Regions from separate parts of the Jeotgalibacillus malaysiensis genome, predicted to be linked through region 1. Evidence: riboswitches for the same ligand, from Rfam matches in the RefSeq annotation. Region 1 holds a riboswitch; the other holds the start of a gene.

Region 1 (11,491 bases):
CATAAACGGTGCCGTTCTTGTACTCATATTAAAAAGTGACGGTGAACTTGCAACCATACCGAATCCTTTCATCGCAAGCGTTTCAGATAACGTTGTACGCTTTTCTTCAGCAATATTACGTCTGTGCATAACAAGCATTTCATGCAGCGGAATTTTCACCGGACAGGCATCTGTACAGGCTGCACATAAGGTTGAGGCATATGGGAGCTCCTGATGATCCTCATATCCTTCTAAAAGTGGTGTCAGCACTGCGCCGATCGGTCCCGGGTAAATGGAGCCGTAAGAATGGCCGCCGACGTGCCGATACACAGGGCACACATTAATACACGCTGCGCAGCGGATACAGTGAAGCGCCGCCTGAAATTCAGTACCGAGTATTTTTGAACGGCCGTTATCAACGATTACTAAGTGGAACTCTTCCGGTCCATCAAGGTCGCCTTCCCCTTTTGCACCTGTCAGTCCGGTCACATAGCTTGTCAGCTTCTGACCAACTGCACTGCGGCACAGCATGCTGACTAAAATATCAAGCTCTTCCCATGTCGGCACAACGCGCTCCATTCCCATCACTGTGATCTGCGTTTTAGGAAGTGCTGTTGCAAGACGCGCATTTCCTTCATTCGTGACAAGTGAAATACTGCCTGATTCTGCAACTGCAAAGTTACAGCCGGTGACGCCAATATCCGCTTCAAGAAACTCTTTTCTCAGCTGCTCACGTGCAAACAGCGTCAGCTCCTGGGGATTGGATGTGTTCGTATAACCGAGTTTATCGCGAAATGTATCACGGATCTGTTCTTTATTTTTATGAAGTGCAGGCGCAACGATGTGTGACGGAGGATCATGATCATCAATTTGCAGAATATATTCGCCTAGATCTGACTCAATCACTTCACAGCCTGCCTTCTCAAGCGCTTCGTTCATACTGATTTCCTCAGTCACCATTGACTTTGATTTGATCACTTTTTTTGCATTTTTCTTTTTAGCTACTTCAGTAATATAGTGGTTGGCTTCTTCTGCAGTTTTGGCAAAGAAGACAGACCCGCCGTTTTTACTGACGTTTTCACTCAGCTGATGCAGATAATAATCAATATTTTCAAGCGTATGTGCTCTGATTTCTTCAGAAAGATTACGCCATTCTTCCCAGTGGCCAAGCTCTTCTTCGGCTTTCCCTTTTGCATTCTTCAGACGTTCCTGTGCTGAAGAAACTGCATCACGCATAAATGTGTCCTTTAAGCCTTTATCCACCCGCTTTTTAAAATCCGGGTCTCCTATTTTTACGCCCATTTCATTCAGCTCCTTTACGCTCTGCTGTTTAGTACCTGTGCGATATGCATCACTTTGACAGGCTTGCCTTTCCGTTCAATGCGTCCGCCGATATTCATCAGGCATCCGCAGTCAGCGCCGATTAATACTTCTGCTTTCGTATCCTCGATGTGACGTACTTTTTCATCCACCATCTGCTCGGAAATCTGCGCCATTTTCACTGAAAAAGTTCCGCCAAATCCGCAGCACGCCTCTCTGTTTGGCAGGGTCTCAAGATTGAGTCCTTCCACATTTTCAAGCAGACGTAACGGTGCTTCCTTTTCTTTTAACAGGCGTGTCATATGGCATGACGTATGGTACGTCGCATTCGCATCAAGCTTGGCATCCACCTTTTCAACCTTTAACACGTGAACGAGAAATTGCGTGAATTCGTATGTTTTTTCCGATAAAGCTTTAGCGCGTGTCTGCCATTCGGGCTCATCCTTTAATAGCTCATGATATTCATGAATCATGGACGCACATGAACCGGATGGCAGCACGACGTAATCTGAATGGGAGAAAGTTTCGATTGTATGCTTTGCGACTTTCTTTGTATCCTTGTGGTAGCCACTGTTAAATGCCGGCTGTCCGCAGCACGTCTGCTTTTCAGGAAAATCCACCTCGCACCCGAGCCGCTCAAGTACCTCAACTGTGTCTTTCCCAACCCCCGGATAAAACACATCCGCTAAACATGTGATAAAAAGTGAAACTTTCATATCCAATCAACCTCCAAATTTTTGCTGTCTGACTTCAACTTGTGACGTATCCTTTTCACGCAGTCCTTTTACAATGATCGAAATGACAGTCAATACAACGAGCGCTGCGATCATTGTTCCGATGTTAAAGCCAAGTCCATTTAATGCGATATACCCGATTGCGCCTGCAAAGATGACATAGTAAGCAGTCGGAATCAGCGTTTTTCTTATCAGTGCACCCTCTTTTCCGATCAGTCCTGCTGTCGCAGATGCTGCTACTACGTTGTGCACGCAGATCATATTTCCTGCTGCACCGCCGACTGCCTGAAGCGCTACAATGATGCCCGGGGTCAGGCCGACATTTTCAGCTGTGCCGAACTGGAACATGGAAAACATCATGTTACTGATCGTATTACTTCCCGCAACGAACGCACCGAGTGCCCCGATAGCAGGTGCCACAAGCGGCCAGTTCTCACCCACCATGGCTGATACCGCTTCAGCAAGCACGAGGGGCATACTCATATATCCTGTTGCATTAACATCTGAATTAATAAATACCTGCACCATCGGGACCGCAAAAAGTAGTGCCGGTGCAGCGCTGATAATCATTACTGTCGTATTTTTTACAGCTGTTCCATAAGTTTCCTTATTCATACTGTAAAGGAAATACCCCATAATAGACATCAATATCATAATAAATCCCGGTAAAAATAATGGCGTACTCACAATTGAGATCTGCGTGCCGAATACTTCGGATGCAGACAGCTCAAGTGTCTTCAGCCAATTGCCAAACGGCAGCGTGCCAAAACGTGTTAACACAAGCAGAAGCCCCATCAGAATATACGGGAACCATGCTTTAAAAGGTGAAACGTTGGCAGGCTTTAAGCTGTCTGCTTTAAGCGAACCCGTCCATTCAGGGTCCCACTGAGACTCCGGTGGAAAATCCCACTGCGTTTTCGGTAAAAGAAATCCTCTTTTCGCAGCCGGCACCACAATCGCCAGACCAATCAGCCCGCCAAATAATGACGGAAACTCAGGACCAAGCAGATTTGCCACAAGCGCATAAGGAATCGTAAAAGCAAGTCCTGCAAATAATGCAAACTTCCATACCTCCGCTCCAGCCTTCAGAGATTTCTTCTCTCCAAAGAAAAATGTCAGCATCATGACCATAAAAAGCGGAATCAGCAGTCCGACGATGCCATGAAAAATCGCCACCTGACCGCCGATCATCTGTATGTATTCATTAAAATTCACGCCAAGCGCTGAAGCCTCGGCATTTACAGCATCTGATCCTGTCAGCCCTGATGACACCCCGATCAGAATCGGTGTACCAACAGCCCCGTAAGAAACCGGCGTCGACTGGATAATCAGTGCTACCATAACTGCCCCCATCGCAGGAAAACCAATTGCCACTAATAGCGGCGCAAGTACAGCTGCAGGCGTTCCCCAACCTGATGCCCCTTCAATAAATGAACCGAAAAGCCAGCAGATAATAATCGCCTGAATCCGCCTATCAGGTGAAATATCAATAAACCCCTGTCTAATCGTCTGAATTGCACCACTTTCCTTTAGCGTATTCAGCATCAGTACGGCACCGAATACAATGAACAACACTTCAAGTGCTGTTACGACCCCTTTTGTACTCGCAGCCGCAATCTGGTTACCCGGTACATCCCAGACAAATAAAGCCATCGCTACTGTTACAGCAAACGCAAGCGGCATCGCATACTTCGCAGGCCACCTCAACACCACGAGAAAAACCAATACTGTTAAAATCGGCACTAAAGCAAACAGTGCCAGCGTCCCAAGCGCCATCACAACCATCCCCTTTTTCGTAAAATCCCTTTGTTCTGCATTAGTGTCATAAGGTCATCAGATGACCTTATATGTAAGTGCTTTCAATGTTATTACATGAGGGTGGATTTTGCAAGGGGGTTTTTGGTGGGGGGGTTGTGTGTAGTGCAGGTACTGGTTCAGGAGATAACATGCATTGTTCAGGAGATAACATATGCGGTTCATAAAATTTCAAATGCCTTTCAGGAAATAGTGTCATTTGACCTACGCCAACTTCCTTTCGCACACAAAAAACACCCCGACGCAGCATCTCCACTGAATCGGGGTGTTCCACTACACCAATAACTATGCACTTTTCTCTTTAAATCTTGGAAACTGAATCGCGATCGCTATTACACCGGCAAGTGCAATCAGAATCGGGTAAATACAGTACGGTACAATTTCAGCCGGGGAAATCCCTGCGACACCTGCAACGGCGAGAAGCTGTGCGCCGTATGGGATCACGCCCTGCACTGAACTTGAGAAAATATCCAGTAAACTCGCTGATCTGCGTTTATCAATTCCGTACTCATCTGCGATCTGTTTTGCGAGTGGTCCTGCAGTAATAATCGAAATGGTGTTGTTAGCTGTAGCAAGGTTTACTGTTCCAACGAGACCGGCGATCCCTGCTTCTCCACCTTTTTTTGATTTCACGCGCTTTGTTACTGATTGAAGCAGGAATTCAATTCCGCCATTTACTCTGATCAGCTCTACAAGTCCACCAAGCAGAATTGCGATCATCGCAAGCTCCTGCATATTTGTAAAGCCGTCTCCAATCAGTCCAATCAAGTCCATAAAGCCGTACTCGCCGAGCGCCAGTCCAACAATTCCTGCAAAAATGATTCCGCCGAGTAAAACAAGAATCACATTTGCCCCGGCAACAGCAAAAATTAATACGCCCAGATAAGGCAGTACCTGCACTAAATTATACGGGTTATCCCCATCAAGAGAAGCGCTGTTACCACTAGTCAATACACCGAAAATGATCGCTGTGATAATTGCTGCAGGTAAAACAATAAAAATGTTGACCTTAAATTTATCCTTCATTTTTGTTCCCTGCGTACGGACTGCTGCAATCGTTGTATCAGAAATGATTGACAGGTTATCACCAAACATTGCACCACTGACAATTGCACCCATCGCAAGCGCCACGCCGATATCGGTCTGCTCTGACAGTCCGAGTCCAATTGGCGCCAGTGCCACAATTGTTCCAACAGATGTCCCCATTGAAATAGAGATAAAGCATGCAATCACGAACAGACCAACAATCAGCAGATTTTGCGGCAGCAGTGAAAGTCCAAGGTTAACCGTTGAATCAACAGCACCGGCACCTTCTGCGACTGAAGCGAACGCACCGGCTAAAAGGAAGATCACCACCATTAAAATAATGTTCGGATGTCCCCCGCCTTTAGCCAGTTGCATTGTTTTCGTCTGAAAATCTGTTTTTCTATTCATCAACATGGCGACTAAAATCGCTGTAAACAACGCAACCAATACAGGCATGAAGTAAAAGTCTCCTGTTATAATACCTGATCCGATAAAAAGTAAAATAAATACGCCAAACGGAATAAGTGCGAGCGGATTGCTCTGAATATTCTCCTGATTCATTCTCATAGCCTCCTGAAATAGTCTCGTATCCTGGTCTTGCAAAATGTACCCATTTCGGGTTGAAGTACACATTGGAGAGGTTTTTGGGCACAAAAAAACCTCTCCAATAAGAAAAAGAAGAGGCTTGAATAAGCAAACAGCTTTTCTTATCTCTCAGGCAGACGCCTGCTGGAATTGGCACAGTACTCAAATGGCGAGTCTGCTGCCGAGGCTTCAAAGGGCCAGTCCCTCCGCCTCTCATCATAAGAAGATGTTATAAAGTTTTTAATGATTGTAGAAATATAAGTGATTCAGTCGGATAAGTCAACAGAATCAGTTAAATTGAGAATATTCAATCACACTTCAGACGCTTTCAGCTTCGTTCTTTACTCTCTCAAGGAACTCGAGCACAACTTTATTATCCTGCTTTTTGCCGGCAAGCTTCAGCATCGCTTTCCCGACAAAGTTAGCTCCTTTGTTTTCCCCTTCATAGATGAGTCTTGTCTGCTCCTCATTTTCTTTTAGCAGTCTGAATGAAAATGTCGTGTCAAAGGCTTTACCCAATACGAAGTTAACCTTCTTATATTTCTCTTCCTCATGTTCTTCATAGGCAAGGGTATGTACAATATAGGTTTCAACACGTTTTCCTTCACCGTAGGTCTGCTGATGCTTTGCGCCAGCCGCTGTTTCCTCACCCTCCACAAGTTCATGTGAAATGACCTTTGGCATAATCCTTTTAATGTTCCTGTCTTTAAATAATTCCCACACATGTTCAATATTAGCATTGATCACTGTTTCTTCATTCCATGTAATCATATATATCCTTCCCTTCTGAAAATGCTTTACTGTTTCTATTTTACTACAAATAAAAAAACGCCGATTGACGACGTTTGATTAGTTCGCGAGCATTTTTTCAAGATGTCTGATAGTGGGGGTAAGATTGGCAAAAAAGTATGCTTCTCTGAGCCTTCTTGCCGGGTGGCTTTTCTGAAGGTAAGCGGGACCGCCGTTATGAAGCATATCTGCCTGTACGGCTTTTAAAGTCAGCTTAACTGCTTCAAGGCGAACCTTTAAAATCTCTGACCAGTCAATGTCTTTAACCAAATGATCTGCACGTTTACGCAGCTTCTCAAGCTCTTCGGCGAGTTCATCTGCCTGTACAGATAGATAGGCGTTTGCTCCATTTTGTTTTGCTGAAGCTTTTTCAATCGATTTGATGGAGGCATCAGTCACACCAAATCCAAGTGGGATCTGATAAAGTACGAAGTATGGACGAATCTTTTTAACAAATTCTGATGCGTCTTCTGAAATGATATATGTCGAAGGGATATGAACGTCTTTGAGCTGGCAGGCATATGTTGCACTGCCGTTCACACCGAGATATTCTGCTTTTTCTTTCATTATTAATCCTTCAATTCCACATGAGACGAGCGCCATTACCTCATTGCCTTGATCAGTTGAGGCGACTATGCCAAACCAGTGGTCTGAGCCGAGGTTAGACACTGAGGGCAGGCTCCCATTCAGGATATATCCATCATCTGTTTTATCAGCTTTCAGGTGGAGTGTTTCAAGACCTGCATAGGATTTCATCGGATTGGAAAGCCCTGTTGCTCCAAGCGTAGAGCCATCTTCAAGCAGTCTCAGCAGTTTATCCTTCAGCTCTTTATTTGCACTGCTTCGCACATATGTCAAAGAAGCTAAATGGCACCAGAGGTTGAAAGCAGTTGTCATACAGCTTTTTGCCGTTTCTTCTACCACTGTCATTTCTTTCGCAACGACTTCCGCTGCTACATGACCCGGAGAATTCAATAAACCGGCTCCGCCCAGGCTTTTTAAATATTCTTCTGCGTAAAATGCTTCTGCATCCACTTTCTTTACATGAGGTTTTAATTTATCTGCAATTAAAGGTCTGACAATCTTTTCAACCTCAGTGCTTTCCTTCAGCATGTGTCTGCCTCCTGTCTGATTGATCCTGTGAAAAATCTCCGGGACTCCATACCCGGAGATGATTGTTACTTGTTGATTTCTGTAATTGAATCAAGTGGTGTATTCACTGCTTCACGTGCACGCTTAACTGCATCTTCATCCGGTGCATCATAAAAGCAGAGACACTTAGACATGTCCTCACATACATACGTTCTTGCAAATGATACTTCCGGTACTTCTGCGTAATGCACTGAATTTTTCTTTTTGCGCGCTAAATACTGATCCATCGTCAGGTCTTCAGGAAGGTTCCATTCAACAAGGTAATTCACGTTATTTGCTTCCTTCTTCACTTCATCAAGATCTTTCCCGACGATTCTGACTTCTTTTAACAGATCAATCTGTAGGTCATGTTCTTTTAGTAATGATTCAAGCTGGTCAGCTGCTTCTGCTTCAAAAATGTAGAATACTCGGCTGAAGTCTTTAGACACCTGAACTTCAATCAGGTTAATGTTCTGAGAGGCAAATGCAGACTTCAAAGATGACACTTCTTTTTCAAAATCTTCCTTCTGACTGATTGCTGTTTTTAACGTTGATTCCACTAGATATAAACTCATTTTATCCGCTCCTTTTTTAAAAATGAATAATTCCGATGAAAATAATCAGCTTTAGCTGTTAGGGTTATATTATTATACTAAGTTCAAAAAATCAACCTTGTTACAAATTTTAAATATGTTATGATCTATATATTGTAAAAAGCCTGGAGGGACAACAATGAAAGCCACATATGACTTGCCTTGTAATATTGCCCAAACCTTAAACATAATCGGTGATCGCTGGACATTATTAATCGTTCATGAAATTCTGGTCGGTCACAAAACGTTTAGTGAATTAAAAAAGGAACTGAACGGAATCTCATCCAATCTTCTTTCAGATCGCCTCAAGTATCTTGAAAGCAGTGGGTTAATCTCAGCTTCTTTATATTCGGATCATCCACCCCGTTATGAGTACAAACTGACTGAGAGTGGAGAAGCGCTTGAAGATGTTTTTAACTCCATTATTCTATGGGGAAGATCACATTTAGATAAGTGCTATAAGAAGCTGATCCATGATAGGTGTCAGACAGAAGTGAATATCGCCTATTACTGCCCGCACTGTAATGAAAATGTTGACGAGCTGTCAGTAGTTGAAGTGGACTGAAAAGTGAAGCCTGGGACAAAAATGTCTCAGGCTTTACTTCTGATCATTCGGCACTACGCCCCACTGCTTTTCAATCCACCTTTCAAACAGTCTGATGCCTTTATCAAGGAGCAAGCCGCATATGCCAATAAATATAATCCCTGCAAGAACCAGGTCGAGTCTCAACAGATTTCTTGCGTCAACAATTAAATAGCCAAGTCCTGATTGAGAGCCTACCATTTCACCTGAGACAAGGAAAATCCAGGCAGTCCCCAACCCGATATGGAGCCCGTTTGCAATAGAGGGAAATGCTGCCGGAAATATGATTTTCGTCATCAGCTGAGGCTGCCTGATTTCAAGGTTCTGAGCGAGCTTCAGGTATGTCTGATCTACCTTTTTCACCCCTGAAACAGTCGACAGGAGTACAGGGAAAAATGCTGCAATAAAGATGATCACTATTGCAGGCGCACTCCCGATTCCGAACCAGAGAACAATAAATGGTGACCAGGCGATCGGTGATACAGGTCTTAAAACCTGCACTATCGGATCAATGACTGCCCAGAGTCTCTCCATTCTCCCAAGAAATAGTCCAAGCAGAACAGCCAGCACAACGGCTGATAAGTAGCCCGCTAAAAAGCGCATCATACTCACACTGAGGTGTTCAAAAAATGTTCCATCAGCAATCAGGCTGATAATGCCCTGCGCAACCATCAACGGTGTCGGAAGAAGTGCTTCCGGCATATCTGTCAGCATCGTTGTCAGCTGCCAAATTGAAATAATAATGATTGCGCCTATCAAAACGTTTCCAGATTTTTTAAACCACTTCATCCAATCACATCGCTTCGTCTATTAGAGTAGAATCAACAAATTCTTCGTATGTTGGCGGGTTGTCAGTCAAACCCATCTCAATCAGGTAACCTCTCAACTCTTCATATGAATCCTCCGGAATTCTCAGGTCATCATAAGAAATCCACTCAAAAGATAAGTCCATTACTTCTTCATTCACATCCATATACTCTGAAGAGATTTCTTTTACATGATCGTCCTTCAATTCGGCTTTATGGCCTGCCTCCACATAGCTGCTCACAAACGCCTGAGCAATGTCCTCGTTATCCTCAATAAAATCATTGTGAAGAATCAGTGCACAATCCACAGAATTCAGCCATACTTCATTGTCCTGGTATAATACTTTTCCTGTTTCAAGTACGACTGACTGCGCACCAAAAGGCTCCGCTACGACATAGCCGGCAATTCTGCCTTCAGCAAGTGCGGCTGGCATCTCAGCTGGCGGCATCTCAACGACATTCACATCTTCATATGCCATACCTTCACTTTTCAGCATTTGATATAAAAGAACATTATGAGTTGAGAACGTATGTGGAACAGCAAATGTTTCTCCTGCAAGATCCTGAACTGATTCAATCTCATTTGCTGCAATCAATACATTTCCATCGCGATGTCCGAGTGCGACTGCCTTCAGATCAATCCCCTGCTCTTTTGCTCTCATCGCAACTGTCACAAGTGCAGATGCCCCGTCAATTCTTCCGGTATTCAATGCATCCATCAGATCTGGCCATGAGGGGAATCTGACGAGCTCGATATTAAATGGGTAATCCCCTTCTTCGTTCATCTGATCTTCAATAAAAAGAGGTACTGCATGAGTAATCGGTAAATAGCCAAGCTTAATTGTAGGCTTCTCTCCATCCCCACCGCTGCTTTCACTTCCGCACGCACTAAGTACCATTGATACAGCTAAAAGCAGACTAAGTACAAATAATTTACTACGTTTCATTTCTTTTCCCTCATCCATCTAGATATTATATTCAATTGGCGGCTTAGAGCTTGCCAGGTGAAACTCCTCTAAAATCATTTTCCGGTAATACTGAAAATCACTGCCGCTTCTGTCTCTCGGCTTATAAGAATCAATTTTGATTTCTTTTTGGATATGTCCAGGATTTGAGCGCATGACCATCACCCGGTCAGAAAGATAGATGGCTTCATCAATATCGTGCGTCACCAGTACAACAGTCGTTTTAGCCTGCTGTTGGATCTTCAGCAATTCATCCTGAAGATAATAGCGGTTAAATGTATCAAGCGCACCAAACGGCTCATCCATCAGCAGCAATTCAGGCTCTATGGCAAGCGCTCTTGCAATTGCAACACGCTGCTGCATCCCTCCTGATAAGTGACGTGGAAAGCGGTCAGCTTTATCACCCAACCCCACCATCTCCAGATAGTGCATTGCACGCTGCTTCCGTTCATCAGCACTTAATTTTAAATCCTCCAAACCAAGCTCAACATTTTTCAGAGCAGACCGCCACGGCAGTAGCCCATAATGCTGAAACAGCATCACACTATTTCTTCCCGGGGCAGTCACCTGATTTCCATTAAAATTTACACTTCCCGTATCCGGTGTTTCAAACCCGCCTATTAAATTCAGCAGCGTACTCTTCCCGCACCCACTTTGACCGAGTATTGAGATTGTTTCTCCCTTTTTAATCTCAAACTGAATGTTTTCCAGCACAAGTTCTCTTTTATCTTTACCCGGATAACTTTTAGATAGGTTTTTGATATTAATTACCGAATCACTCAAACTTACAGCCTCCAATCCCTCTAATTCTGATAAACTTAGTTGGTTTTCATAATGTCAGTAATTTTATTATACTTTGTTGAAAAAAACAACTCTCTTTTTAGGAAAAAGCTAAATTTTCTGTAAAGTATATGATTTGTATGTAAGTCATTGTGTTTTTTTAGAAGAGAAAAAAAGAGGCTGGGACAAAACAATCTATTTTGTTAAGTTAAACAATATGTTGATTAAAATCTAAGTGCAACGGAGCGTAAGGCGGCGACTCCGGGACGATTAGTGGGAAGCTGAGACCCCGCAGACGCGTAGCGTTGAGGAGGCTCAGCAACCACCGTCCGGAAAGCGTCCGCCTGAAGCGCAGCGAAACGAGAAAAAGGATGAGACAATCTTT
Region 2 (11,491 bases), 1.1 Mb from region 1:
ATCATTTACTGCATTAACACTTTGTGCAGAATACAGTATGGTATCAGAGTGGGTAGACTCTGAAGACTGGGCGGCGTTAATGGATGTCGTGCCTACGATGGAATGGGCTTTATGGTTTTTAACAATCGTATCAATCCTGCTAAATATCACACCGATCATTTTAGAAAAAAGAAGTAAGTAAGAAATATATAGTAAAGGATAGAATAAGCATTGTTTAGTCCGCTCATTCTATCCTAACTTGTTGCATTGTCATCAAGTTCTAACGTATTTTCCTGCAGACATAGATCATCTCATAACTCTCATTTTTCACCGGTGTTTCTTTCCAATCTTCATATACATTCAGCACTTTAAAACCATGTAAATCCAACAGTCTTTCCATTTCTTTCGGGTACACATATCTCAGACTGATATTGGTACGTTTTTCATCAACAAGCTCGGCTTGACGATCTTTGTATTTTCTAATCGTCGTATAGTGCTGAATCTGCTCCAGTGCATCATAGCGACTGATCGTAGAGACGTCTACTGTGAGTTCACCGTCCTGATAAGATCTCCAGTATTCTTCCACAGGTGGCTGTAATAACTCTTCCGCGCCTGGAAACCTTGTGTTGAAAATCAATATCCCCTCATCTTCTAAATGACGGTTCACTGAACGCAGTAACTCATCCTGTGCTTCATTCGTTAAAAAGTGTTGAAATGAGTTTCCGACTGTATAGATGAGCGGACTTTTCATGCCAAGATTCAGATCTGTACAATCCTCCGCAAGCCACTCGATGTCAACGCCCGCAGAAGATGATTTCTTTTGAGCTGCCTCAAGCATTCCTTTATGTACATCTACTCCCACGACTTGAAAACCCTCTTCAGCTAACGGAATCGTCACTCTGCCAGTTCCGCAGGCCAGATCAATAATTGTACCGGGCTTTTCAGATACCCACTTTATTAAAAGGGGCAGCTCTGGCAGGTAGCTTTCGTTTTCTTTATCGTAAAGCTCCGGGTCATCGTATTCTTCAAAGTTATTCACTAGTAAGTACCCCTTTTTGGTCATTGTTTCACGTGAAACAGGTTATTAAAGCTAAAGAATCCTCATGTTCTCATAACCTTATTTTAACAAAAAATGAGTGTTGACTGGGCATAAATAAAACCCTGCCACGTTAAATGACAGAGTGGACAATTAATCTAAAATGCTTTTTTCTGATAAATGATTGTTGTGAAAGTCCAGGAAGCGGCGTATATCAACAGGATAATAATTGCTGCCCCTGAATATAATGACGTGTCGGGAGTTTCAATAAAAAAGGTCGTAATGGCTGTTAAATGATTAGATAGAAATCTGATAACAGGCTGGCTCATTATCCCTCCGACGATTACAACAAACATCAGAACTAATGTGATATAGCCCTGCTTAAGAATATAAAAGAGTGGAAAAGCGATTGCTCCGAATAACAGGAAGGCTAATGCGCCAATTGCAGCATCTGTTAATGAGAAGCTTCGATTAAAGATCATCATAGATAAAGCGACAAGTACACTTGCGACGAACATAAAGACAAGCGCACCAACGTATCTCGCTGCAACAATCTGCTTCCTAGTATAAGGAAGGGAATTCAGCAGAATATTAGCATCTGTCTTTTCATCATATGCATAAGCATTGAATGGAATAAAAAAACTAGCAACAAAAAAGGTCAGGATGGGCGGAACACCTGTTAATACGAAAAATAAAATAAAAGGTATAAAAATAATCATTTGTCTTTTCTGTAAAATGATATCTCGCCTGATCAGATTAAGCATAGCTTTTACTCCCCTTTGTGTAATACATAATATCCTCAAGCGTTGCCCGTTCAATGACGACTGACTCCCCAAACGTTTCTCTGACAGCATTCACATTGTCAGTCAAGGCTTCAAACCCAGTAGAAGCTCTGTTCACATGGACAAATGATTTTTCTGTATCCCGGTCAAGGAGGTCAGTTCCTCCTTTTACAAGCGCATAGCTTTCTTCTACTTCAGGAGCAGTCTGATTAAATATCAACTCTCCTTTATTAATAAAAGCAATGTAATCGGCAATCCGCTCAAGATCAGTCGTAATATGGGTCGAAAATAGAATTGTCCGCTTACCATCAAGCATAAGCTCCTGCAACAGGTCTAGCAGCTCACGCCTAAATACCGGATCAAGTCCTGCGGTCGGTTCATCCATGATGATCAGTTCAGCATCATGTGAGAGCGCAATCGCTAACGAAGCTTTCATTTGCATCCCTTTTGAAAATGTTTTAACTGATTTTTTTAGCGGAAGTTCAAATCTCTCCACATATTCATGAAAGAGCCGGTTATCCCAGTGTTTGTAAGCCGGACCCACAATCCGCCTGATATCAGTCAGGTTCATCCCTTCATAAAAAACGTTGCCATCGTACACAAAACCGATGCGTTCCTTAATCGCTTTTTCATGTGTGCTGTAATCCTGACCAAAGACTTTAACTTCTCCTGCCTCTGGTTTAATCAGATTCATCATCATTTTAATCGTCGTCGATTTTCCTGCTCCGTTTGCCCCAATTAATCCTGTAATATAGCCCTTTCTAATCTGTAAATTCATTTTATCAATTGAAAAACCTTTATAAATTTTCGTTGCATTTTTTAACTCAACTACGCACTCCATCCCTTTCTCACTCCCTGTATAAAATATCTAAAAGTTCCTTCATTTCTTCTAAAGTCAGGCCAATCTCCCTGCTGTTAGTGATCACAGCACTAAGCTGTTCCTCGATTACTTTCAATTTCTTTTCTCTCATCACTTCCAGGTTCTGTTCAGCAACAAACGATCCTTTGCCGACGACTGAATAAATAAATCCAGCCTTTTCAAGCTCCTCATAGGCTCGCTTCGTGGTAATTACACTGATGTGCAGATCTTTTGCTAGTTGTCGAATTGAAGGCAGTGATTCACCTTCTGAAAGATCACCCGACAGGATCAGTGATTTCACCTGATGTGTAATTTGCTCATAGATTGGATCCTTTGAGCTGTTTGAAATGATAATCTGCATGTATATCCCTCGTTTTTTCATCATTAATGATATATTGTATATATACTTTATATACACTATATACAGATGACTTATTAAATGCAAGCTTTTTCAAAATAAAAAACAGCGATTAAACCTGAAGTCTAATCGCTGTTCTTCATCCGTGCTTTCTATCTAAATGATTTGTTTCTCTGGAGTATACCGACACCCTGTTACGCCCATCCTCTTTCGCCACATACAAAGCATGATCCGCCTGATTCAAAAGCTGGAATAAGGTTTCTTCAGGCTCATGGTTTGCAGACGCGACACCAAGACTCAATGTAACAGGGAGCACTCCCTCTTTCATGTGAAAAGGATGGTCTTCAACATGCTGACGCAGCTGCTCCGCTACCTTTTCACCTGCAGGCAGATCCGTATTTCGCAGCGCCAGCACGAATTCTTCACCGCCATAACGGTCGAATAGCTGATCAGCGTTCAACTGTTCCTGACACAATTTCACGACATGCTTCAATACCTGATCACCGACTGCATGTCCATATGTATCATTCACTTTTTTAAAATGGTCAATATCCATCAGGATGACAGTCAGCGGACGCTTCTCTTCTGTCGCCTCTGCAATATACTGATCACACATTTGAAAAAAGGCGCGCCTGTTATAAATTTGCGTAAGGTCATCGTAAAAAGCCTGTTGTTCGAGCTGCAGCTGCAGTCTTTTCACTTCAGTGATGTCAGTAAAAATGAGCAGCTGACCTTTATGGTAAAGTCCATGGAGAAGCGGCGTTGTACGAATTTGATAGGTGTACGGCTGATGATCTTCACCGGTAAATTGAAGATCTTTCTGAATAGCTTTCTTTTCAATTTCAAAAGGGAAATTTTCAACTGAAAAGTCTTTCCACATTTCATCAAAATGTCTGCCGAACATTGCTTTACTTAAGCCGGGAAACATTTTTTCAGCTGCAGCATTATATTCAATGAGACGGCCATATTCATCAAGTACGAGTACGCCATCATTAATATTGTTAAAGATCGTATTTTTAGCAATCGGCATAATTCTGAACAGACGTGAGGAACCGATAGCCCAAAGGTAAAGCATTGACGAGATCCATAGCACCATTGGAACCGGGTCGATCCCGGGCGGTGTGAATCCGATCAGGTAGACAAACGCTGTCACCATTGGCAGCAGCTGTCCAAATAAAAGAGCGACCAGCTGAGGTTTATATTCCCGTGACGTTTCTCTCCATTGTGAAAGCAGCAAATAAAAGGCGACAAACATGCTTGCAAACGTCACGATCCCATGAATGATGTACCATGCTCCTATTTCCTGACGTGCATACGGTGCACCGAGTTCAGGGTCAAGTTCAAATACGCGGTAATGTAAGTGGTGAAAATCATTCGTAGCCACCATGAAGAGACTGATGACAGGCACAAGGAGAATCAGCAGATACCGTTTACGAAAAATATTAATTCCAAGATACTGCATGATAAATAATAACCCGAGCGGCGCTGAGATCGGCATCCCTATGTAAAGAATCGTATTCCAGAATTTCAGTTCTTCAAGAGAAGTCGAAAGCAGACTGAATGCTGTCCCGAAGCAGTAAATACTGATGAGTAAGGTGTATAACACGAATATATAAGCGATATTTGTATATTGATGACGTTTAAAAAAGACGTAAAAGCTTAAAAATAGATTCAGTACACCGGAAGTGCAGGCAAGGGTAATATAAGCAGACAATTCCATCGTCACAGTCTGGCACCTTCTTTACAGGAGACTTTTAAATTCACTTTAGCATATGGGATGTGAGATAGGGGGCTTTTGAACTATTTTTATTCACCTGATAAATGTAAGATGTATGATTGCAGCTGCTAGGTCTGCCCATTTAATTGAACATCCTCACTTGTAGTCATGTCGATGACAAATCCATTTTTCAACAAGACCTTTTGCGAAGCAATATGCTGATCAGTCGTTTGTGCAGTCAGTTTTTTCAATCCTCTTTTGCGCATGTCATGGATCAGCAGTTCCAAAGCTTTACTAGCCACTTCTTTTCCGGCGTAAGCTTGAGCAATCCTGTACCCAACACTTCCTGAGTGCTCTTCATAAGTGAGGTCTGTTACATTAATTCTGCCCACAATATTATTCCCTTCACCTTTGATCAAAAAGAATAACCCATCACCAGCCGCCTGTTCATCAAGCAATGCCTGATGATGCTGCGCAAAAATCTCTGGCCTGAAATAATGATCTCCACGATCTGGCACCATACTGCTGAAATATGCGCGGTTTTCCTTTTCAAATTGAAGAAGACTTAACGTATCTGATGCCTGCAAAGGTTCAATGCTGATATTCATGTAAATGCTCCTATTCCCTTCACTCGTTTCAACAAATCTTCTTCAAAACGCAGCTGATAAATATCAGGCATGGCGAGTTGTCTCCAGAAGGCGAAATCATAGTGAGGATCGAAATACTGCATGATCAGCACCATGATGTTCCCGTGCGTCCCAATCGCAACATGCTGTCCTGCATACTCCTTCAGCACATGCTTCATTGCCTTCACACCTCTTTGCTGCGCAGCCAGATTCGATTCCCCTCCTTCCCAGGAAAATGAAGGATTCTCCCACACTTTTGTGATCGCTTTGTTAAAATCTTCAGCGGGCTGAGCCGTTAGTGTTCGTTCTTTGAACCCTTCAACTATTTCAATCTCACTTCCTATATAACCAGCAATTCCTTCAACTGTTTGAACCGCCCGTTTGTAAGGACTTGATAAGACTGCATGAATGTTTTCGTATGTTAAGCACCCCGTCACTGCTGCAGCGTCCTTCACTCCTTTTTCGGACAAGGGACGATGCATTTCATCCGGTGTGTAGTGTGAGTGGGCGTGCCTGATCAGATAGATCGTTGTCAATGTTATTCAACTCCAATATCGTCATTGAAAAAATGATAAAAATAAAAGTAAAATACCTAATGAAACAATAACTTTGCCGCCATTTTTTTGACCTTTTTCAATCAATCTGAATCCTGACATGGTGATCCATCCAGCAAGCGAGATCATTGCAATCAATGATAGCCACGTAATTTCATTGAAGATCAGGCTTGGAATTGTTGTGAAGATAAAAAGCCCCAGAAAGATAGTTTCTGTTATGTTGATCAACTTTTTCATAGTTACCCTCCACCTGAAATATCGCAATCAGTCATTTATTATTATTCTGACACGATAGGGTATAAATGTATATTTATTTTTCTATATTATGGTATACAAAAACGCCTGGTTACAATGTTCCAGACGTTTGATCATGTATGTTATTTAGCCGCTTCACTACTAGCCCGATACTCTTCTCTGATCCGTTTCCTCACCCGGCCAATCAGATTTTCAAATCGCAGCTGATCAGTTTCTGATAAGCCGTCAGGATGTTTGGGAAGGAATAAGATCTGTGCTCTAGACATAAAGAGGTAGTAATTTCTCTGGTCCTCACCGATCCGGATGATACCATCCCAGTCAAATGCAATCGTTGAGTATTGCATCTTTCGAATGACTCCTTCTGCGTCTAGTTCAAATTCGACAGGGCCAACAGCATTGTCCATATTTTTCCCTCAAACTGTTTCCTGACACTTTTAATCGTTGTTTTTTCAAGCGCTGGCGGCACGAAGACACCGGTAAGAATAATCAGCAGAATCCCGACAATTGCACCTGGAAAAGAGCTGAATAAGTTAAGAGTAAGAGAGAGGATAAGGACCGTCAGCAGCATGATCAGCGTGGCTCTTTTTTTATAGCTGTTCAGCTCATCAGTAAGTGCAAGCCGCTTGATCTGCATATCTATATAGTCCTGAGTCGTATAATTTGCCTGAAATTTCATCATTCGTTTGTTGAATCACCTTTCTTCGTTGTGTCAGTGTCACCGTAACATAGGTGTGCAGTGCTGTGACAGGGGTATGTTGTGAAACTTAGAATATGTTCTTTTACATATGGTACAATCAATACAAATAATTGGAAGGTGTGGTTACATATGAAAAACGTTAATATGACAGAGGTTAACGGACGCTAATACGGGCAGCTTTTTGAATGCCCGACATATTGAAACATATAGGAGGAGCATTCTTGTTAAATAACACTGGATTTAATTTATGGGCAAATAGCTATGATCAGACGGTAAAGGTGAGTGAAGAAAGTAATCTGTACCCTTTTGCCGGCTACAAAGAAATTCTGAATACGATTTTTAACACTGTGATGAACCAAGAAAACGCTGAGGTCCTTGATATCGGTTTTGGGACAGGCGTGTTGACGAATAAGCTGTATGAGAATGGACATCTGATCGACGGGATCGACTTTTCATCTGAAATGATTTCGATTGCGAAGAAAAAGATGCCTGAGGCCAACCTGATTGAGTGGGATATCTCAAATGGTCTGCCACCTGCACTTCAGGAGAAAAAATACGATTTTATTGTGAGTACGTATACACTGCACCACCTGAATGATGAAGAAAAGGTCACGTTTATCCGTGAGCTGTTATCTCATTTAAAAACAGGCGGTCAGCTGCTGATTGGTGATATTGCTTTTGGTAAAAGGGATCAGCTTGAGAATTGTCGTAAGGCGCATCTTAAGCATTGGGATGAAGATGAGTTCTACTTTGTCGCTGATGAATTAAAGGCGGCATTGGACGGCGTTTGCAAATGCGATTTTCACGAACTTTCGCATTGTGGCGGCGTGATGGTGATCACTGCTTAAAGACATTTCACCCTGAAAATGGTACAATATAATCAATTAAATAAGGTTATCAAGAGTGAACGAGAGTACTGGCTCAGTGACTTCACAGCAACCTGCCCATAAGGTAAGGTGCTCCCACCAGCAAAGCGCAGGCTTTGGATGATAACGAACGGACCATGGTCCCTGTTGCATTCATTGCAGCAGGGATTTTTTCGTTTCTCTTGATTCTTATTTAAAAATTTGGAGGAGAGATGAAGATGAATGCTTCAGGAATGTTGAGAGGGTACGCTTCAAAGGCTATGCCGAATGATGCGTACTTCGCGCACGTCACAAAGACCATGGAGAAGCAATTGAAGCAGTGGGATTCGGATTATGAGCTATTTGTAAATACCACAGATGGTTACCAAATCGCAGTTTTACTTGGGGAAAAGCGTTACGCATCAGCATTGAGTGTTGAAGAATGGGATACCCTTCAGCAAAACGCTCCCTTTTCAGTAGACCGGGCAATTTGGCAGCAGCTGCAGGAACAGGGTCTTGAGGTGAAGACTGGGTTTGGGGACTATATTGAGAAGGTGTTCGGGGGTTTTATGAGTAACTAAGTTAGCGTCTGCACTTTGGGGCGGAGGTTAACGGGCCACCCGTCTCCAAAGTGTTTTATTTTTTACCCCAGTTCCTCATCCCGCTCTCACTCCCATTTAGCATCATCTGATAATAAACCCATCACATATTTCTCATAAACTTCTGCCAGCCGTGCCTCAAGCATTGAGCCCTATCTAAAGACTCTCACGCCACATCCGGTTCTTCATCTAAAGCTGATTTCATTGCTAAAAGCACTTCTTTATCAAATGTTTTCTGAGCAATTTCAGGATAGGACAGAGCACTGATAATAAAATTGTAAACTTCTGAATGTCTCTGCGCCTCATCCAGCAGGTTCACCACGTTACACCCTAAAGCAACGAGCGCACCCTGCCTTAATACTTCCGCTTCCTTTTCATGCAAAAACATCGTCTCAGCATCCACTTCAGTAAAAAGAAAACGTTCAAAATCAACCGGTTCATAGTCAATGTTATGAGCGAACCCACCATAGCTTCTGGTCATGTCATGGTACATCCAGAGAATGTGGCCGATTGTTTCCCGACACTCTTTAAAATTGTCTGGGGTTAGTTTAAATGGCTTCCTCATGGAGTTTCCTGCTTTCATATGAATGTGTACTGCCGGGACGGAGGTTAAAGGGTCATCTCATGACCATCTCACCTCCGTCCCTAAATCACACGAAACATTTTTACCATTATACACCAGCGTATAGAACGTGTAATGATTAAGGTTGATGAATGATTACATATCAATTCAGTAGATAGTTGGAAAACAGCCTCCTCCCCTTGCACTTTCATCCAAATCCTATTAAAGTATATAAAGACCAAAGTCAAGCGAAACTAGTCATTGATGATTTTATATAATATGTTGGGAACGTGTTTCCTCTATAGAAAGGGTTCAGATAGATATGAAAGATAATTTCTGGCATGAGTTGCCGCGCCCATTTTTTGTGCTTGCACCGATGGAAGCAGTGACAGATGTCGTGTTTCGTCATGTTGTCAGTGAAGCAGCGAGACCTGATGTGTTTTTTACGGAGTTTACGAATTCAGAAAGCTATTGCCATCCGCGCGGAAAAGACAGCGTGAAGGGTCGTCTCACTTTTACAGAGGATGAGCAGCCGATTGTTGCGCATATCTGGGGTGACAAGCCTGAATATTTCCGCCAGATGAGTATCGGGATGGCTGAGATGGGCTATCGCGGCGTGGATATTAATATGGGCTGTCCTGTACAAAACGTTGCAGCAAACGGAAAAGGATCAGGACTGATCCGTCATCCGGAGACTGCGGCTGCTATTATTCAGGCGGCAAAAGCAGGCGGTCTGCCTGTCAGCGTGAAGACACGTCTCGGCTATACGAATGTAGATGAGTGGCATGACTGGCTGAAGCATATTCTTGAACAGGATATCGCCAACCTGTCGATCCACCTTCGGACGAAAAAAGAGATGAGCAGTGTGCCGGCGCACTGGGAGCTGATCCCTGAGATCAAAAAGCTGCGCGATGAGATTGCACCACATACGCTTCTAACAATCAACGGTGATATCGAGGACCGTCAGATGGGCCTTGAGCTTGCTGAGAAGTACGGAATTGACGGCGTGATGATCGGGCGCGGGATTTTCCATAATCCTTTTGCGTTTGAAACGGAGAAGAAAGAGCATACGAGCGAGGAGCTGCTTGATCTGCTTCGTCTGCAGCTTGATCTGCATGATAAGTATTCAAGAGAGCTTGAGCCACGTGCATTCAAACCACTTCGCAGATTCTTCAAGATCTATGTACGTGGATTCCGCGGGGCAAGTGAACTGAGAAATCGTCTGATGGAAACGGAGACAACGGATGAGGTTCGTGATCTATTGAATGAATTCACAGAGAAAAATGGCGTGAATGAAGAACAGGGATTTTCGGTTATTAAATAAAGAATGAAGAGAAAAGCTGATTTGGCTTTTCTCTTTTTTTATGATCTGAAATTACTTTCCCGCAAGAAAACCCTTCACCATCTCAACTGAATCCCCTCTGTCATACCTGCCATATAACTGATCTGCCAGCCTCACAGGATCGCCGAAAAAGAATCGTTCATATAATTTCTGCCTCGAACCAAAGGCGCTCATCGACAAATCCCATGCAAGACGGAACAGCTTTACTCTTTCATAGCCATCCTGATTTGCCGACTGTAAATGATCACTGAGGACCTCTTTCATGTCTCCTCCAAAATCCTCTTCAGAAGGAATTGCCACAAGCCCGCTCGCACTAATCAGCTGTATGATTTCAATGAAGCGTGGATAGATCCGCGGGTAGTAGTTTACTGCAGCAAGCAGCGGGTTGGGGTCAGGTGTCATCGTACCCCACTGATTTATTTTGGCGTTATGCTCTGACTGAACCAAAAAGCTTTTCATTGCTTCAAGCGCAATTGCCACTTCAGAAAATTTCTCCCGGATATGCTGGTATTCACTAATATTGATGCTATCAATAATAGACTGAATAACGCCGAGAATAAACGTTGTTTTAATCACATTTTTAGATACAACCTGATGGGCAGTATGTTCAAAAATATGACTCTGGCTGTACAGAAGGTTTTTCACAATCGGACTGCCATGCAAAAACACCCGATCCCACGGAACGAGAACATTGTCAAAGAGGACAATCGCATCCATTTCATCAAACTGACAACCAAGTGGATGATCATAAGGTGAATCCTTATAAGCAAAGGATTCACGGCCTATAAACGTCAATCCCTGGGTGTCACAGGGAATTGCAAATGCGTAGGAAAAAGCTTCGTCATCTGTGTTTGAAGGAACCGGATAAACAAGAATTTCATCAGTCATCCCTGCTTGAGTGGCTAAAATGCGGGAGCCGTTGATCACAATCCCATCTGCTGTTTTCTTGACCATCCGTGCAGCAACACCTGCTCCGTCCGCCATTTTAGAACGGTCTTTTTGCGGACTGACGAATACATGTGTTAAGTATAGGTCGTTCTTACTCACGTATTCATAATAGTTCCTGATATTTTCCGCGCACTTTTCATCTTCGGCTGTAAAAAGCTCAGCTGATGCGTTTAGCACCATCAGAATCGTATTCATATAATCCGGGGATCTTCCCATCATCCCCAGGTGGCTCTTTGCCCACTCCTGGATCATCAGCCTTCTTTTCTCTAAATCCTCTTTTGTCTTCGGCTCTAAAAAGGATGTTCCTGTGATGCCAGACTTTCCGGAAATAA

The links. Region 1 has a riboswitch for S-adenosylmethionine ahead of LG330_RS05645 (Na+/H+ antiporter NhaC family protein). Riboswitches for the same ligand answer to the same signal wherever they lie in the genome.
Region 2: another riboswitch for S-adenosylmethionine. It lies ahead of LG330_RS17970 (hypothetical protein); the one in region 1 lies ahead of LG330_RS05645 (Na+/H+ antiporter NhaC family protein).

What each region holds. Positions count from the first base shown of each region.
Region 1 is NZ_CP085252.1:988,554-1,000,044, reverse strand. It holds gene LG330_RS05660 (LutB/LldF family L-lactate oxidation iron-sulfur protein) at 1-1,281, opposite strand, end outside; gene LG330_RS05655 ((Fe-S)-binding protein) at 1,296-2,015, opposite strand; gene LG330_RS05650 (L-lactate permease) at 2,022-3,809, opposite strand; gene LG330_RS05645 (Na+/H+ antiporter NhaC family protein) at 4,134-5,507, opposite strand; SAM riboswitch class I at 5,579-5,684, opposite strand; gene LG330_RS05640 (SRPBCC family protein) at 5,778-6,230, opposite strand; gene LG330_RS05635 (acyl-CoA dehydrogenase family protein) at 6,309-7,361, opposite strand; gene LG330_RS05630 (DUF4242 domain-containing protein) at 7,427-7,954, opposite strand; gene LG330_RS05625 (winged helix-turn-helix transcriptional regulator) at 8,112-8,537, shown strand; gene LG330_RS05620 (ABC transporter permease) at 8,571-9,344, opposite strand; gene LG330_RS05615 (ABC transporter substrate-binding protein) at 9,349-10,308, opposite strand; gene LG330_RS05610 (ABC transporter ATP-binding protein) at 10,327-11,109, opposite strand.
Region 2 is NZ_CP085252.1:3,456,922-3,468,412, forward strand. It holds gene LG330_RS17910 (hypothetical protein) at 1-181, shown strand, start outside; gene LG330_RS17915 (class I SAM-dependent methyltransferase) at 260-1,042, opposite strand; gene LG330_RS17920 (ABC-2 transporter permease) at 1,174-1,779, opposite strand; gene LG330_RS17925 (ABC transporter ATP-binding protein) at 1,772-2,638, opposite strand; gene LG330_RS17930 (GntR family transcriptional regulator) at 2,646-3,017, opposite strand; gene LG330_RS17935 (diguanylate cyclase) at 3,154-4,734, opposite strand; gene LG330_RS17940 (GNAT family N-acetyltransferase) at 4,860-5,339, opposite strand; gene LG330_RS17945 (histidine phosphatase family protein) at 5,336-5,893, opposite strand; gene LG330_RS17950 (hypothetical protein) at 5,915-6,148, opposite strand; gene LG330_RS17955 (YcxB family protein) at 6,289-6,510, opposite strand; gene LG330_RS17960 (hypothetical protein) at 6,534-6,845, opposite strand; gene LG330_RS17965 (class I SAM-dependent methyltransferase) at 7,085-7,711, shown strand; SAM riboswitch class I at 7,755-7,859, shown strand; gene LG330_RS17970 (hypothetical protein) at 7,948-8,289, shown strand; gene LG330_RS17975 (hypothetical protein) at 8,474-8,788, opposite strand; gene LG330_RS17980 (tRNA dihydrouridine synthase) at 9,192-10,193, shown strand; gene hpaB (4-hydroxyphenylacetate 3-monooxygenase, oxygenase component) at 10,245-11,491, opposite strand, start outside.